One region of the Lysinibacillus sp. NPDC094177 genome, then DNA from elsewhere that is predicted to be linked to it. Evidence: a T-box and tRNA genes for the amino acid it is inferred to sense, from the RefSeq annotation. Region 1 holds a T-box; the other holds one or more tRNA genes.

Region 1 (7,158 bases):
CTTCACGTGCAGGTATAATTCCTCGCTCATCACTAGTAATATAGTTGCTCGGACTCCAGCCGCCCTTAGAGAATTTTACGTCGACTAACGGGCTACCTGCACCAATTACACCGTATTCTATTGCAGGTGCATATACGAGTAATGGCTTCATAGTTGAGCCATTTGAGCGTTTTGCCTGTGTAGCATAGTTATATTTTTTTAATTCAAAGTCACGACCACCGACAAAGCTTAAAATACGTCCAGTATTATTTTCAATTAAAATACTGCCAACCTGTACAGGCATTTGAACATCAACTTCTTCACCTGTTACAGGATCCTTGTCTTTAACGGTGTATGTATGACCGTAATTTTTAAAGTTTTCCGCTGTTTTTTGCATCGAATCGTACATATCTTTATTAATAGTTGAATAGATTCGATAACCTTTTGAGCGGACATCACGATCTGCTAGGATCGTATACTTATCTTTTAATTTCTTTTCATTTTTTAAGCGTTCTGGATCAATACCATCTTTTTCTGCTAGTTTTTCAGCAATAATTTCTGTCGCACGACTTTCAAGCTCATATGTTAGCCATGGGTAGCGATCCTCCGAGCGCATCTCTGGTGAACGGAAATCAGCAGTAATATCATAAGCGAGTGCTTCTTTATATTGAGCTTCGTTAATGTAACCTGCGTCTTTCATACGATAAAGTACTATTTTCATACGATCAACACCCAGTTGAAGAGCTTCTTTACTTTTAAGTGCACCTGTATTTGTAAAAGGTGTGTAAGTAAACGGTGCTTGAGGAATACCAGCAATATACGCTGCTTGAGGAAGCGTTAAATCTTTTGCTTTTACATTGAAAATACCTTCAGCAGCTGTTTCAACTCCTGCGATGTTTCGACCGGAAGAGTTACGGCCATAAGGAATTATGTTTAAATAGGCCTCTAAAATTTCTTCCTTTGTCATAAAGTGCTCTAAACGCATCGCAAGTAAAAGTTCTTTTGCTTTTCGTTCATAGGATACTTCATTTGTTAAGACTTGGTTTTTAATAAGCTGCTGTGTTAGTGTAGAACCACCAGTTTGAGTGGAAGAGTTTGTTACGTCTTGAAGTAGTCCGCGGATGACTGCCTTCGGAACGATTCCGTTATGTTCACGAAAGTACTCGTCCTCTGTTGCTAATACCGCATTAATAACATTAGGTGCGACATTGTTTAATGTTGTTGCTCGACGATCTAAATCTGTACGTAATTTTCCGATATAAATATCGTTGGCAAAATAAATCTCACTTGTTGAATCGTAGTTAAAAATTTCATTTCGTAATTCTTCCTTTGAGCGTAGTGGCTCTTCTTTTACAAGTGAAGCAAAATAGCCGGCGCCAACTGAACCTGCAAATACAGTGCCTACCAATGCAAAGACTAAAAATAGTAAAAATAAGTTCCAGGCAACACTTCCTGAAATACGTAATTTCTTCATCCATTTTTGTTGAATTAATTCATCGATCTTTGCATTGATTTTCTCAATCCAATCTTTCAATGTATCGACCTCCTAAAATCTTGTCTATTATAGCACATATTGATTTAGGTCGAACATAGTTATTGACAATGAAAAAGAATCGTATAGAATAATGCTTATAGTTTTCTAGTGATGAAAAGCTTGCAGTAGTGTCTATATTCCCTGTTTAGAGAGCCAGCGGTTGGTGAAAGCTGGTCATAATGTAGAGACGAATTACGTGCTTGGAGCTTAGACGTGCGCGCCTGCGATAAAGGCGGTTGAATGAAGAGGAAGATGGATAACATCTTCAAGCCGGGTGGTACCGCGTTAGTTATTAACGTCCCTGCATGCAATGTTTTGCGTGTGGGGACTTTTTTGTTTCTCCCTACACGGAATATCAAACACTTAGGAGGAATTAAAATGACGAACGAATTATTACAAGACTTAGAATGGCGAGGATTGTTATACCAACAAACTGATGCTGAAGGTATGGCTAAATTATTAGATGAGCAATCGGTATCTTTATACTGTGGTGTTGATCCAACTGCTGATTCAATGCATATTGGGCATATTGTGCCCCTTTTAACGCTACGTCGATTCCAAAAAGCAGGTCACCGTCCAATTTTGTTAGTTGGTGGTGCGACTGGTATGATTGGAGATCCATCTGGTCGCTCTGAAGAACGTCAATTACAAACAGTTGAGCAAATTGATAAAAACGTTCAAGGTATCCGTAGTCAATTAGAGCGTATTTTTGACTTTGCAGAAGATGGTAATGGTGCTCAGTTAGTTAATAACCGTGACTGGATTGGCAATATTAATACGATTGAGTTTTTACGTGATTATGGGAAGTTAATTAACGTGAACTACATGTTAGCAAAGGATACGATTGCATCACGACTTGATACAGGGATTTCATTTACTGAGTTTGCATATACATTAATTCAAGGTATTGATTACAATCATTTATACAACCATTATAACTGTCGCATTCAAGTAGGTGGCTCTGACCAGTGGGGGAATATTACAACTGGTTTAGAAGTTATTCGTAAAACACATGAGGAAGAGACAAAAGCTTTTGGTATAACAATTCCTTTAGTAACGAAAGCAGATGGTACAAAATTTGGTAAAACAGCAGGTGGTGCTGTATGGTTAGATGGTAAGAAAACATCTCCATACGAGTTCTACCAATTCTGGATTAATGCTGCGGATGCTGACGTTGTAAAATACTTAAAAATATTCACATTCCTTTCTCGTGAGGAAATCGAAGCTTTAGCAGTATCTGTAGAAGAAGAACCACATTTGCGTAAGGCACAAAAAGCACTAGCTGAAGAAATGACTCGCTTAATTCATGGTCAAGAAGCATTAGACCAAGCAATCCGCATTACAGCTGCTTTATTCTCTGGTGACTTAAAAGCACTTTCTGCTGATGAGATGAAAGATGCATTTAAAGATGTTCCTTCTATTGAAATGGCGAAAGAAGATAAAAACATTGTGGACTTACTAGTGGAAGCGGGTATTTCACCTTCAAAACGCCAAGCTCGTGAAGACGTAACAAATGGTGCGATTAGCGTGAACGGTGAAAAGGTCACTGAAGTAGAATATGTAATCGACGGCAAAGATCGTTTAGAAGATGCATTCAGCATTGTTCGTCGCGGCAAGAAAAAATACCATATGGTGAAGTTTGTTTAATCCGAACAAACATGTTAAACATCCCCTCGGAATTTGAGGGGATGTTTCTTTTGGTTGAAAAATGGTCAAGGAAATCTTTATGCGCTCTCCTATGGGCGAACGTTTAGCTGCTACCTTAGCTTTGCATGCGCTGATGCTGCGTTTATCACTATAAATAAGTAACATGCCAGAAAATATACGCTAAATTACCCCCTCGCTTTGCTGAACAGCCACACTTTATTTAGTACGACAATGCCACTGACATATTGTTTCGTTTTAACTATCTAAAAAACTAGGAAGCTTTATGTGCTCATATTCTTTGGGGTGAAGCAAATTTGCAAGCTTTAATGCACCCTCTATGAGGCGTGGTGATGGGCGACAATAAAGCCATTCCTCCATTACATGAAGCTGTTCCATTTTAACGGCTTGTAGCTCCTGCGCATGTGAACGTTTTAATAGATTAGCCGGTTGAATACGCTCAAAGGCAACTCCTACCCAAGCCATCATAATATAGTCTGGGTCGCGCCTTACTACATCATCCCAATCGGTTTGGACGCTTGCTAGTTCTACATCTTGAAACAGATTTTGCCCACCAGCAATGGCACTAATTTCAGTTAGCCAATTTATTTTACCTGGTGTAAAGATAGGGTTTGGCCACCACTCCCAATAGAGGGTAGGTTTTTTAGGAATCGTTTGAGCAGCTGTGCGAAGTCGATCAATACAATGTAAATATTCCTCAGAAATTTCTTTTGCACGCCCTTCAACACCGCAGGCTTTACCTAAAGTATGGAGATCCTGTGCGATTTCCTCTAAAGAATTAGCATTAAAAACAATATGAGGAATATTTCTAGCCTGTAACGCTTCAATATTTTTTTCCATGCCAGGGACACTTAAGGATGCGAGTACAAGATCAGGCTGCAACGCCTCTAATGCATCCATATCAATTGATAAATCTGGGCCAAGCTGAGGTAAGTCTTTTACTGCTAGTGGCCAATCCGAAAAATCATCGACACCCACAAGCTGATCAGTCAGACCTAAATAAGCAACAAGCTCGGTATTACTAGGACAAATTGAGATTAAACGCATCTTCTTATCTCCAATTCTTTTTAAGAAAAGTATAGCGAGTGTTGGAGACACATACAATGACCGAATTTTGTCCTTAATAAAAAAGACATGCCTACAAGAGACATGCCTTCTGATTACTTATTAAGAAAGTGCGATAGCTTCGAGTGATTCTTCTTTTTCCGCTACAGGGCCCATCGCATTTGTAATGATTTGTTTAATATCTTCTAAAGTTGCTTTACGTGGGTTTGTTGCAGCACATACATCTAACATTGCATTTTTCGCTAAGATTTCAATATCCTCATCCTTCGCACCTAATTCGCGGAAGCCACTTGGAATGTTTAAATCTTTAGAGAGGTTTTCAATTGCTGTAATCGCTTTTTCAGCAGCATCACGTTTACTTAACCCTTCAACGTTTTCGCCTAATAATTCAGCAATTCTTGCAAAACGCTCAGTACGTGCTGTTAAGTTGAAGCGGCAAACATGTGGCAATAAAATAGCATTACATACACCGTGTGGTAGATTATAGAAGCCACCTAATTGGTGGGCAATTGCATGTACATAGCCAAGTGATGCATTATTAAACGCCATGCCTGCTAAAAATTGTGCGTAAACCATTTGCTCACGAGCTTCTAAATCTGCACCGTTTGCATAGGCACGTGGTAAATATTCAGGAACTAGCTGAAGTACCTTTTCCGCACATGCATCAGTAATTGGTGTTGCGTTTGTCGATACAAATGATTCGATTGCATGTGTTAATGCATCTAAACCAGTTGCCGCAGTTAGAGCAGGAGGTAAGCCAATCATTAGCTCTGGGTCATTAATCGATAGTAGTGGAGTAACATGTTTGTCCACGATGGCCATCTTCACTTTACGAGCTGTATCCGTGATAATTGTGAAGCGAGTCATTTCACTTGCTGTACCAGCAGTTGTGTTGATAGCGATTAATGGCACCAGTGGGTTTTGTGATTTGTCAACGCCCTCGTAATCATGAATGCGTCCGCCATTCGAAGCAATAAGTCCGATACCCTTTGCTGCATCGTGTGCGCTACCTCCTCCAAGAGAAACGATTGAATCGCAGTTTTCAGCATGATACACTGCAATCCCATCTTCAATGTTTTGATCTGTTGGATTTGGTTCTGCTTTCGGGAAAATTGCTACATCAATTCCAGCAGCTATAATGATGTTAGCAATTTGTTCAGAGAGACCTAATTTGTGTAAGCCCTCATCTGTTACGATCAATGTCTTTTTCACTTCTAAATCATTTAAGCGTTTACCAACTTCTTGAATTGCTCCAGATCCAAATAAGTTTGTTTTCGGCATAACAAATTGCTTTAGAACGTCTGACATATTTCCAACCCCTTTAAAATAATTGTTATTGCTTGAATGATGGCGAACCACCTTTCGAAATTCATGTTATTCTATTCTTTGTAAAAGTTCAACTCGTATTTTTATTAAAATTATTAATTTTATTCTTGTTATTATTTTACAAAAAAGTTAGATTGGTTTTTGATATGATAGAATCTTAGGTTGTCTAGGAGCGTTGATTTGAAAACGTTTTAAAAATTGTTTTCCTATGAAAGTAAAATATATTTTTTGGAATATGGTTCTATTTTAAAGAAGTATTGAATAGTAAATAACTGATAATTTGTTTTTAATATTATAGTAGTGATAAAGTGGTTTTTTAATTGAGTAATTATTATTTTAAAGTACATAAAATAGTCAAAATTATAAGAATATTAAAAATAAATCTCTCTTTCTTTTTAAAATGTATAAAGAATTTCATAATGCGAGAAGTAAATAAAGAATGACCGTATACCCAGTATTGGTTTTCATCATAACGTAAGGTTGATTTCCGTTCCGACTGAGCGCTTTTATCGCTGCCGCTTCGCTTTCGCACAGATAAAACATTGTTGCTGACGCTTCGCTTTCGCACAGATAAAACATTGTTGCTGACGCTTCGCTTTCGCACAGATAAAACATTGTTGCTGACGCTTCGCTTTCGCACAGAGCAAAGCTTCCTGCGGGCGGCGGGGAAACAAATGTCTTCTGTGCGAAAACGTAGCGACAGGATGTTAGCCACGAAGGCGTAAAAAAGTTGTTTTTTAGGCGCTTTACAGGGATATTTACAATTTTATTGAATAAAATTTCAATGAAAATAATCTCAATAAAGGGGTGGAAGAAATGTCGATTAGACATGAACAAAAAGAACAACGAAGAGCTTTGATTTTACAAACAGCATTAGACTTGTTTATTCGGAAGGGGTATGGTGAAACGAAAGTTGCTGATATTGCTAAAGCTGCTGACATGAGCATGGGGTTGCTTTTTCATTATTTTGACTCTAAGGAAAAGCTTTATGAAGAGCTAATTCGCATTGGTTGTGAAAGACTTAAGGTGGACTTTAATTTTATTGATGAATCACCATTAGCAATATTTACAGCGGCTGCTGAGGATATGTTTGACATGATCAATACAAACTCGTCTGCAGCAAAAATGTTTGTGCTTATGGAGAATGCACAACATCTTGATTCCTTGTCGGAAGATTTAAAAGAAATGCTTACTGAAGCAGCTAAATTGATAAAAAAGAGTATTCCATTAATAGAGAAGGGGCAATTGCTAGGTGAAATTAAACAGGGAAATGCTGAAGCACTTGCGGTAGCATTTTGGTGTTCTATTCAAGGAATCGCTCAATACATTGCACTGCATCCCGAAACACCTTGTCCCAATACAATGTGGGTTATTTCGATACTTGAAAACAGGGAGGTGGATTGAAAGTGAAAACTAAACGGAATTTAATAATCTTTATAGTTGTTGTTTTGCTAAGTGGGTGGCTTGGTGTTTTTGTAGACCGTTTCATCACTGAACAGCCTAAAGGTGATACTCTTGGGATGGGAATTTGGCTTGTATTACCGTTGCTGACGACTATATTGTTACGTGCCTTTGCAGGAGATGGTTGG
Region 2 (7,158 bases), on a different contig from region 1:
TTAAAGAGCTGATTAGGTGTAATCAATAAAATTTGATCAGCGGTAATTTGGTCTCGATAATGATACAACAAATAAGCAACGCGTTGGAGAGCAACAGCCGTTTTTCCACTACCCGCGACACCCTCTACAATTAGATAAGGAGTGCTGACATGTCGAATAATTTGATTTTGCTCAGCTTGAATCGTTGCTACTATGCTACGGATATGTTCGTTTGCATTTTGAGCGAGAATATCGAGTAGTAAATCATCACCAATAGTTAAACCTGTATTAAACATGGATTGTAATTGACCATGCTTAATGATAAATTGACGTTTTAAAAGCATCTCACCTTGGATTTCTTCAGTGGATGTTTCATAAGTAGCTGGGCCAGGCGTGTAATCATAATACATGCTTGAAATAGGAGCTCGCCAATCATAAATTAATATGTTTTCATTTTCTTCATCCATTAAGGTCGAGACACCAATATAAATTTTTAAAGGTTCGTGATGACCATCCTGTAAAAAATCAATGCGAGCAAAATAGGGTGATTGCAGTAAGCGGTCATAAATTTTTACATCCTTGATGACACGCTGCTGAGCATGCTGAGAATCGGATAAGAGCTCTGCCTGTTGTTTAATAGCATAATAGGTCTCGTCTATATCCTCTGGCGTATCTATATTCACTCTAACGTCGTCCCAAAAGGTTTTCTTTAGCGTTAAAACATTGTCTCTAACATCCTTTTCCTTTTGTAGTAACTCCTCTTTTTTGTGACCAACTGTGTTTAAACAAAGAACAAGATACTGTTTTTCTTCGGTCCATTCATATTGCTTTTCCAACGTTACTCACATTCCTCTCCATATAATTATTTGTATGGTTTTTGAATCGAGAAATTTATCATACAGCTTGTTCAGAAAGAAGTATAGTCTAGTAATTTTGGCAAATTTATGATACAATTAAATTATAAGGGAAAATCAATTTTTTAATAAAAAAGAGCTGTTCCATAAAAGTTGGAGCTGCTCTTTTTTGTAGCTTGATTCTCTTTCTGAAGAATGTAACTTTTTACGGATAAGTCACTGAAATTTCGAATTAGATCATGTGTATAAGTTATCTTCGTTCCGGCTGGGCGACTCCTTATGGAATAGCGATAGAGGAACGAAGGCTAAAACCATCACATCCTGTGATAACGCCCTCGTGACCAACTTTTTGTTGTTGCCGTTGCCGCTACGTTGCACTAGGCTTTCGCGTAAAAACCATCTGCTGCTGCCGCTACGCTTTCGCACAAAAAACATCTGTTGCTGCCGCTACGCTTTCGCACAAAAAACATCTGTTGCCTCAAGCTGCTCGTCGGACGCCCTCGGGAGAGTACTCAGTCAGAACAAAAATCAATCCCATTTTGTGATAATTATCCCTTTGTTATCATTTTAACCCTTAAAAATTTATCTCTATACTTTAAAGTTAAGCTGATGATTGATTTTTGATGAATAAGAGGGATAGAAGTAAATAGCTAACTAAAGAATATGTTTCTATAAACGATATAGGCACTTGAAAGGGGGTGAGAAAATGAAGGTGATATTTACAGTTGGGTTACCTGGAAGCGGCAAGAGCACGTTTGTTAAAGGGCTAGCTAAAAGCGAAAATGCGCTTATTCTTTCAAGTGATGCTATACGACAAGAGTTATTTGGCGACGATACAAGGCAGAAATCACGAATAGTATTCCGTGTTTTGTATGAGCGTTTGAATGAATGTTTGGCTAAAGGTCAATCTGTTATTGTTGATGCGACAAATATCGAGCGAGAACGCAGGGTATTTGCACTAGGTAAATTGCCTGATAATGTGAAATCTGTATGCTATTATTTTGATATGCCTTATACATTATGCGTAACAAGAAATCAGCAAAGAAAGAGAAAAGTTCCGTTAGTGATAATGGAAAAAATGAGAAAGAATTTAGAGTTTCCAATATTGGGGGAAGGATTTGAAGAGGTGCATATTGTGCATGAAGCGAGTCCTTATGAAATCTCAAAAGAGCAATTTATTTCGCTAATCCAGAGCCAACCCACATATGAGGAGCTTTTTCAAAAGTTAAGATCAGTCCAACCCTTTGAAGAAACTTATCAATTTAATCAAGAAAATCCATACCATCAATTTTTACTTTGCCAGCATACGTATTTTGTTTATGACTATATGAACGAATACTATATGGAAAGTGATAAGCTAGCATTACAAATAGCTGCTTTATTCCATGATGTTGGAAAACCGTTTTGTAAAAAATATAAAGAGTTACATCAAAGATATGGATATTATGGACATGAAAATGTATCTGCTCAAATGGTATGCCATTTTTTATTAGAACTTGGCTTTGAAGAAGAATTTGTTTTAAAGGTTGTTAATTTAGTGCAATTTCATATGTTAATTCAATATGGGGGCGATAAGGGGTCAAGTAAGATTTATCATTTATTAGATGGTGACTTATTAACAAGGCTTTATTTCTTTCGAGAAGCAGATCAATTTGCGAAATAGATGTAAACAAAGGAAGTGAGTTTATGACCAATTTGATGAAATATCCAAGAAGCTTTCATTTACCATGGAGTAGAGGATATACACATGATGATAAGGTCGCTATAAATGTTAATCATTTTATTGGAAAAGAGGTTGTTGTAACCGAAAAGTTAGACGGGGAAGGAACAACACTGTATCAAAACTATATGCATGCTAGAAGCTTAAATTCCGGAGATCATCCATCTAGGCATTGGGTCAAAACATTTCATGCTACATTTGCATTCCAGATTCCAGAAGGTTGGAGATTATGTGGCGAAAATGTTTATGCCAAACACTCCATTTACTACAATGAGTTAACTAGTTATTTTTATTTATTTAGTATTTGGAATGAGAAAAATATTTGTTTAAGCTGGGATGAAACAGTCGACTATGCAGCTGAATTGGGGATTGAAACGGTACCTGTATTATATCGAGGTATTTTTGATGAAGAAAAAATAAAGAAGACGTTTACAGGTAAATCACTTCTTGGAGGTGAGCAGGAAGGGTATGTTATTAGAAATGCGTCTGCCTTCCATTATGACGATTTTCGATTTAACCTAGGGAAATTTGTGAGACAGAATCATGTTCGAACAAGCGAGCATTGGTTAAATGAAGAAGTGATTCCTAATCAATTGAAATAAGTGATATTGGAAATGATGTAATCTACTATAAAGCGAAAGGATTGAGAAAAATGTAATGCTTAATGAGGTTAATAATACATAATGTATATGAGGAAGGTGCAGTGGCAGCATATCCCTTTATAGGATAGGGATATACAGGTTCGACTCCTGTCATCCTCACTAAATGAAAAAATTAGAGGGTTTCCTGTTTGTAATTTTATATTGAAGCGGATCCACGATATAAAAATGAACTCCCAAATGAAAATGGGAGTTCATTTTTATATCTTTTTATTTTGTATAGTTATCGAAATAACCTTGAATATAAATCATCGGTGTTCCTTTGTCACCTGAACCAGATGTTAGGTCAGATAGTGAACCAATTAAGTCTGTTAAACGACGAGGAGTTGTACCTTGTGCAGCCATTTGTCCAGTTAAATCTGCATCTTTGTTTTGGATATACTCAGAAATTGCAGCTTTTAATTCATCGCCGCGAAGATCCGCAAAATCGTTATCTGCTAAGTATTTTAGTTTTACTTCGTTTGGCGTGCCATCTAATCCAGCCGTGTAAGCAGGTGAAACAACAGGGTCAGCCAGCTCCCAAATTTTACCCACAGGATCTTTAAATGCACCATCACCATAAACCATTACTTCAACTGTTTTACCAGTAGCTTCTTTGATTTTTGCTTGGATGCCATCAACGATTGGTTGACAAGTGTGTGGGAATAGTTTTACGCTATCTTCAGTTGCTTTATTTGAACCAAGTAGACCATATTCCGCATTGAAGCCAGAACCGTTATTAGATTCAGATAAAATATTATCAAGGCTGAATACTTTTTCAGCACCATTTGTCGTTAAAATACGTTTTGTACGTAAGCGTGTATGAATATCACAAGTTAAAACACTCTTCGTATAGTCTAAAATTGTTTTTGGGTTATTTGAAAAGATAACTTCACAAGCAGCGCCTTCAGCTTCGATCAGTTCTTTATAATATTCAATATAATCTACACCTGTAAATGTATGTTTTTTATAGCCGAAATGCTCACGGAATTCAACCTCAGTTAAAGTATCTGTCCAAGGATTAATCCCTTTTACATCTAGCTCATCGATATCAACTAGGTGATTCCCAACCTCATCAGATGGATAGCTTAGCATAAGAACAACTTTTTTTACACCTTTTGCAATACCACGTAAGCAGTTAGCGAAACGGTTACGGCTTAGAATTGGGAAAATAACACCAACAGTATCGTCACCAAATTTAGCAGCTACGTCAGCTGAGATGTCATCGATGGATGCATAGTTACCTTGTGCACGTGCTACGACAGATTCTGTTACTGTTACAATGTCACGATCTTCAATTGAATATCCTTCAGTCTTAGCTGCGTTTAATACCGTATCAACAACGATTCGCTCAATGTTATCGCCCTCGTTAATAATTGGACCACGAAGACCTCTTACTACTGTACCAACTACACGTTCCAAAATAATCTCTCCTTATTAATAGGTAATTGTATGATTAATATTATGCCAAGGCATAATTGCGTCTGGAATCGGCTATGTGCTTGCATAAAGAACACCTTACTGATTCCTGGACACCTATTGAAAAAAGTTAAATATTGTGAAATTAAACCAATATGGTTTTACTATACGCCCCTTTAGTGATATAAGTAAAATTAATAGTTCATATAATAGCTATAAGGGGTGCTTATATGATAGGGAAATTAGATTTATATCGTGTTTTTAGTATTGTTGCTAAAAATAGTAGCTTTTCAAGAGCTGCTAAAGATTTATTTATGACTCAACCAGCTGTTAGCCAAGCTATGATGCAATTAGAAAAGGAGCTCGGTACACGCCTTTTTAATCGCACACCTAAAGGGGTAACGTTAACAACTGAGGGTAGACTTTTATACGAGTATACGAATTCAGCGTTAGGTCTTTTAGATGCTGGTGAGGAGAAGTTGCTAGAATTTAAAAATTTAACAACGGGTCAGTTGAAAATTGGGGTAGGGGACACTATTTCTCGTTTCTTTTTAATGCCTTATCTAGAGACGTTTCATACAATGTATCCAAATATAAAATTACAAATGTTAAACGGAACGACTTCAGAAATTTGTAACTTTATTAAATCTGGTGAGGTTGATATAGGACTTTGTAATTTTCCGATAGAAGATCAGACATTACAGTTAACCGTTTGCACAGAGGTTCAGGATATTTTTGTATGCGGTGAGAAGTACAAAATGTTGGCGTCAAAAAGCTTAAGCTATGAGGATCTGTTAAAGTTTCCACTTGTTTTTTTAGAAAAAAAATCAAATTCAAGAAAGTATGTAGAAGATTATTTATTTGCAAAAGGAATCCGTATTGAACCTGAGTTTGAGCTTGGTTCGCATGATCTAGTGCTGGAATTTGCACGCAGTAATTTAGGGATTGCCTGTGTAACAAAAGAATTTTCTAAGGATTATTTGCAGCGAGGACTTTTATATGAGCTAACATTAACAGAAAGTATTCCAACACGAAGCATTGGTATGTGTTATTTGAAAAGTGTACCTTTATCTCGAGCAGCATTGAAATTTGTAGAAATTATTGAGCAAAAGCAGGAGCGTAAACGTCTAAATTCAAGAATTATAAAATGAGCTTAGCGAGTAGTGTTGAAAAACAAAATGGTGAAGGGAATCTATGTCACATTAAATAAAGTATGGCGCTTCTGCAAAACGAGAGGTTGATTTCCGTTCCGACTGGGCGCTTTGTTGTTGCTGTCGCTACGCTTTCGCACAGGATAAAACATTTGCTGCCGCTACGTTAGCACTACGCTTTCGCACAGAGCAAAGCTTCCTGGGGGCGTCCGATGAGCCGCTTCGCTTGGCTGCAGGGTCTCGGGCCAGCACGATGCTGGTCACGAAGGCGTTATCACAGGACGTGATGGTTTTAGCCTTCGTTCCTCTATCGCTAATCCCCAAGGAGTCGCCCAGTCTCCACTCCAATCAACCACTTCACATAGTATATATCTTCTGATACATAATAGCTTTTCAACAACATGAAGCTTAGCGACTTAATCCGCTAAGCTTTCTTTAATAGTGCCTCTATAAGAATGTCAACATTGCGTTTATTTTTCATTGTAGTCGAGTACAAATAAGAAAATGTTCGTATAAAATACTGTTCCTCGTGAGGTAAGATTTTTATATCGTTATTTTTTAATTCGCGCTCAATGACACTAGCAGACAATAATGAAAGTCCAAGCCCCTGTATAACGCTTTCTTTCACGCCTTGATTACTACTAATAGTAAGAAGTGAACGTACTTGCAGCCCGTTTGCTCTAAATAAATGATCTAAATAATAACGTGTGCCAGAACCTTCTTCACGTGCAACCCAGTTTTGCTGCTGCAAGTCCGCAACCGTAATCGTTGACTCCTTTGCAAGAGGGTGATCATTCGCACTGACAATAAATAACTCATCTTGCATAAAGGGTTTAATAATAAGTTCATTGTCGTGTGCTTGTCCTTCAATAAGTCCGATATCGACTTGTAATAATTTTGTATATTGAATGATTTCTTTCGTATTGCCAATAATAATTTGAAGCTCTAGCTGAGGGAATTGCTGTTGCAAGCTCGCTATGATAGGAGGCAATATATATTCCCCAATGGTAAAGCTAGCGCCAATTACAAGTGTACCTTGAATTTCATGGTGATAGGTTAAAACATCTTCCTTTGCTGCCTCGGCAATGGCCATGATTTGCTTAGCTCGTTTATATAAAATTTCTCCAGTTGGTGTGATTTGTACAGATTTTGGTGAACGGATAAATAAGGTTGTTTGAAATTCTTGCTCTAAATTTTTAATGTGTAAACTGACACTTGGTTGTGAAATATGAAGTATTTCGGAGGCTTTCGTAAAATTATTGACCTCTACCAGTGTGATGAACGTTCTTAAAGCATCAAATTGCATATTATCACTCCTATCATTAGAAATATTAATAATTATGATTATATATATGTATTTTACTGATGATTAACTTTCTAATAAAGTAAAATCATCA

The links. A T-box is a leader RNA that pairs with one kind of tRNA and senses whether it is charged. The one in region 1 lies ahead of tyrS (tyrosine--tRNA ligase), so its partner is inferred to be a tRNA-Tyr.
Region 2: it has a tRNA-Tyr gene. The T-box ahead of tyrS (tyrosine--tRNA ligase) is inferred to sense a tRNA for this amino acid. The anticodon was not compared.

What each region holds. Positions count from the first base shown of each region.
Region 1 covers NZ_JBNNTW010000008.1:94,533-101,690, reverse strand. Annotated here, with positions in the region: gene ACQKNC_RS14440 (transglycosylase domain-containing protein) at 1-1,513, opposite strand, end outside; T-box leader at 1,616-1,819, shown strand; gene tyrS (tyrosine--tRNA ligase) at 1,892-3,160, shown strand; gene ACQKNC_RS14430 (cobalamin-binding protein) at 3,416-4,225, opposite strand; gene ACQKNC_RS14425 (iron-containing alcohol dehydrogenase) at 4,346-5,551, opposite strand; gene ACQKNC_RS14420 (TetR/AcrR family transcriptional regulator) at 6,386-6,973, shown strand; gene ACQKNC_RS14415 (CPBP family glutamic-type intramembrane protease) at 6,976-7,158, shown strand, end outside.
Region 2 covers NZ_JBNNTW010000009.1:85,200-92,357, reverse strand. Annotated here, with positions in the region: gene helD (RNA polymerase recycling motor HelD) at 1-815, opposite strand, end outside; gene ACQKNC_RS15365 (AAA family ATPase) at 1,540-2,496, shown strand; gene ACQKNC_RS15360 (RNA ligase family protein) at 2,520-3,155, shown strand; tRNA gene ACQKNC_RS15355 (tRNA-Tyr) at 3,244-3,315, shown strand; gene ACQKNC_RS15350 (coenzyme F420-0:L-glutamate ligase) at 3,423-4,613, opposite strand; gene ACQKNC_RS15345 (LysR family transcriptional regulator) at 4,841-5,761, shown strand; gene ACQKNC_RS15340 (LysR family transcriptional regulator) at 6,186-7,067, opposite strand.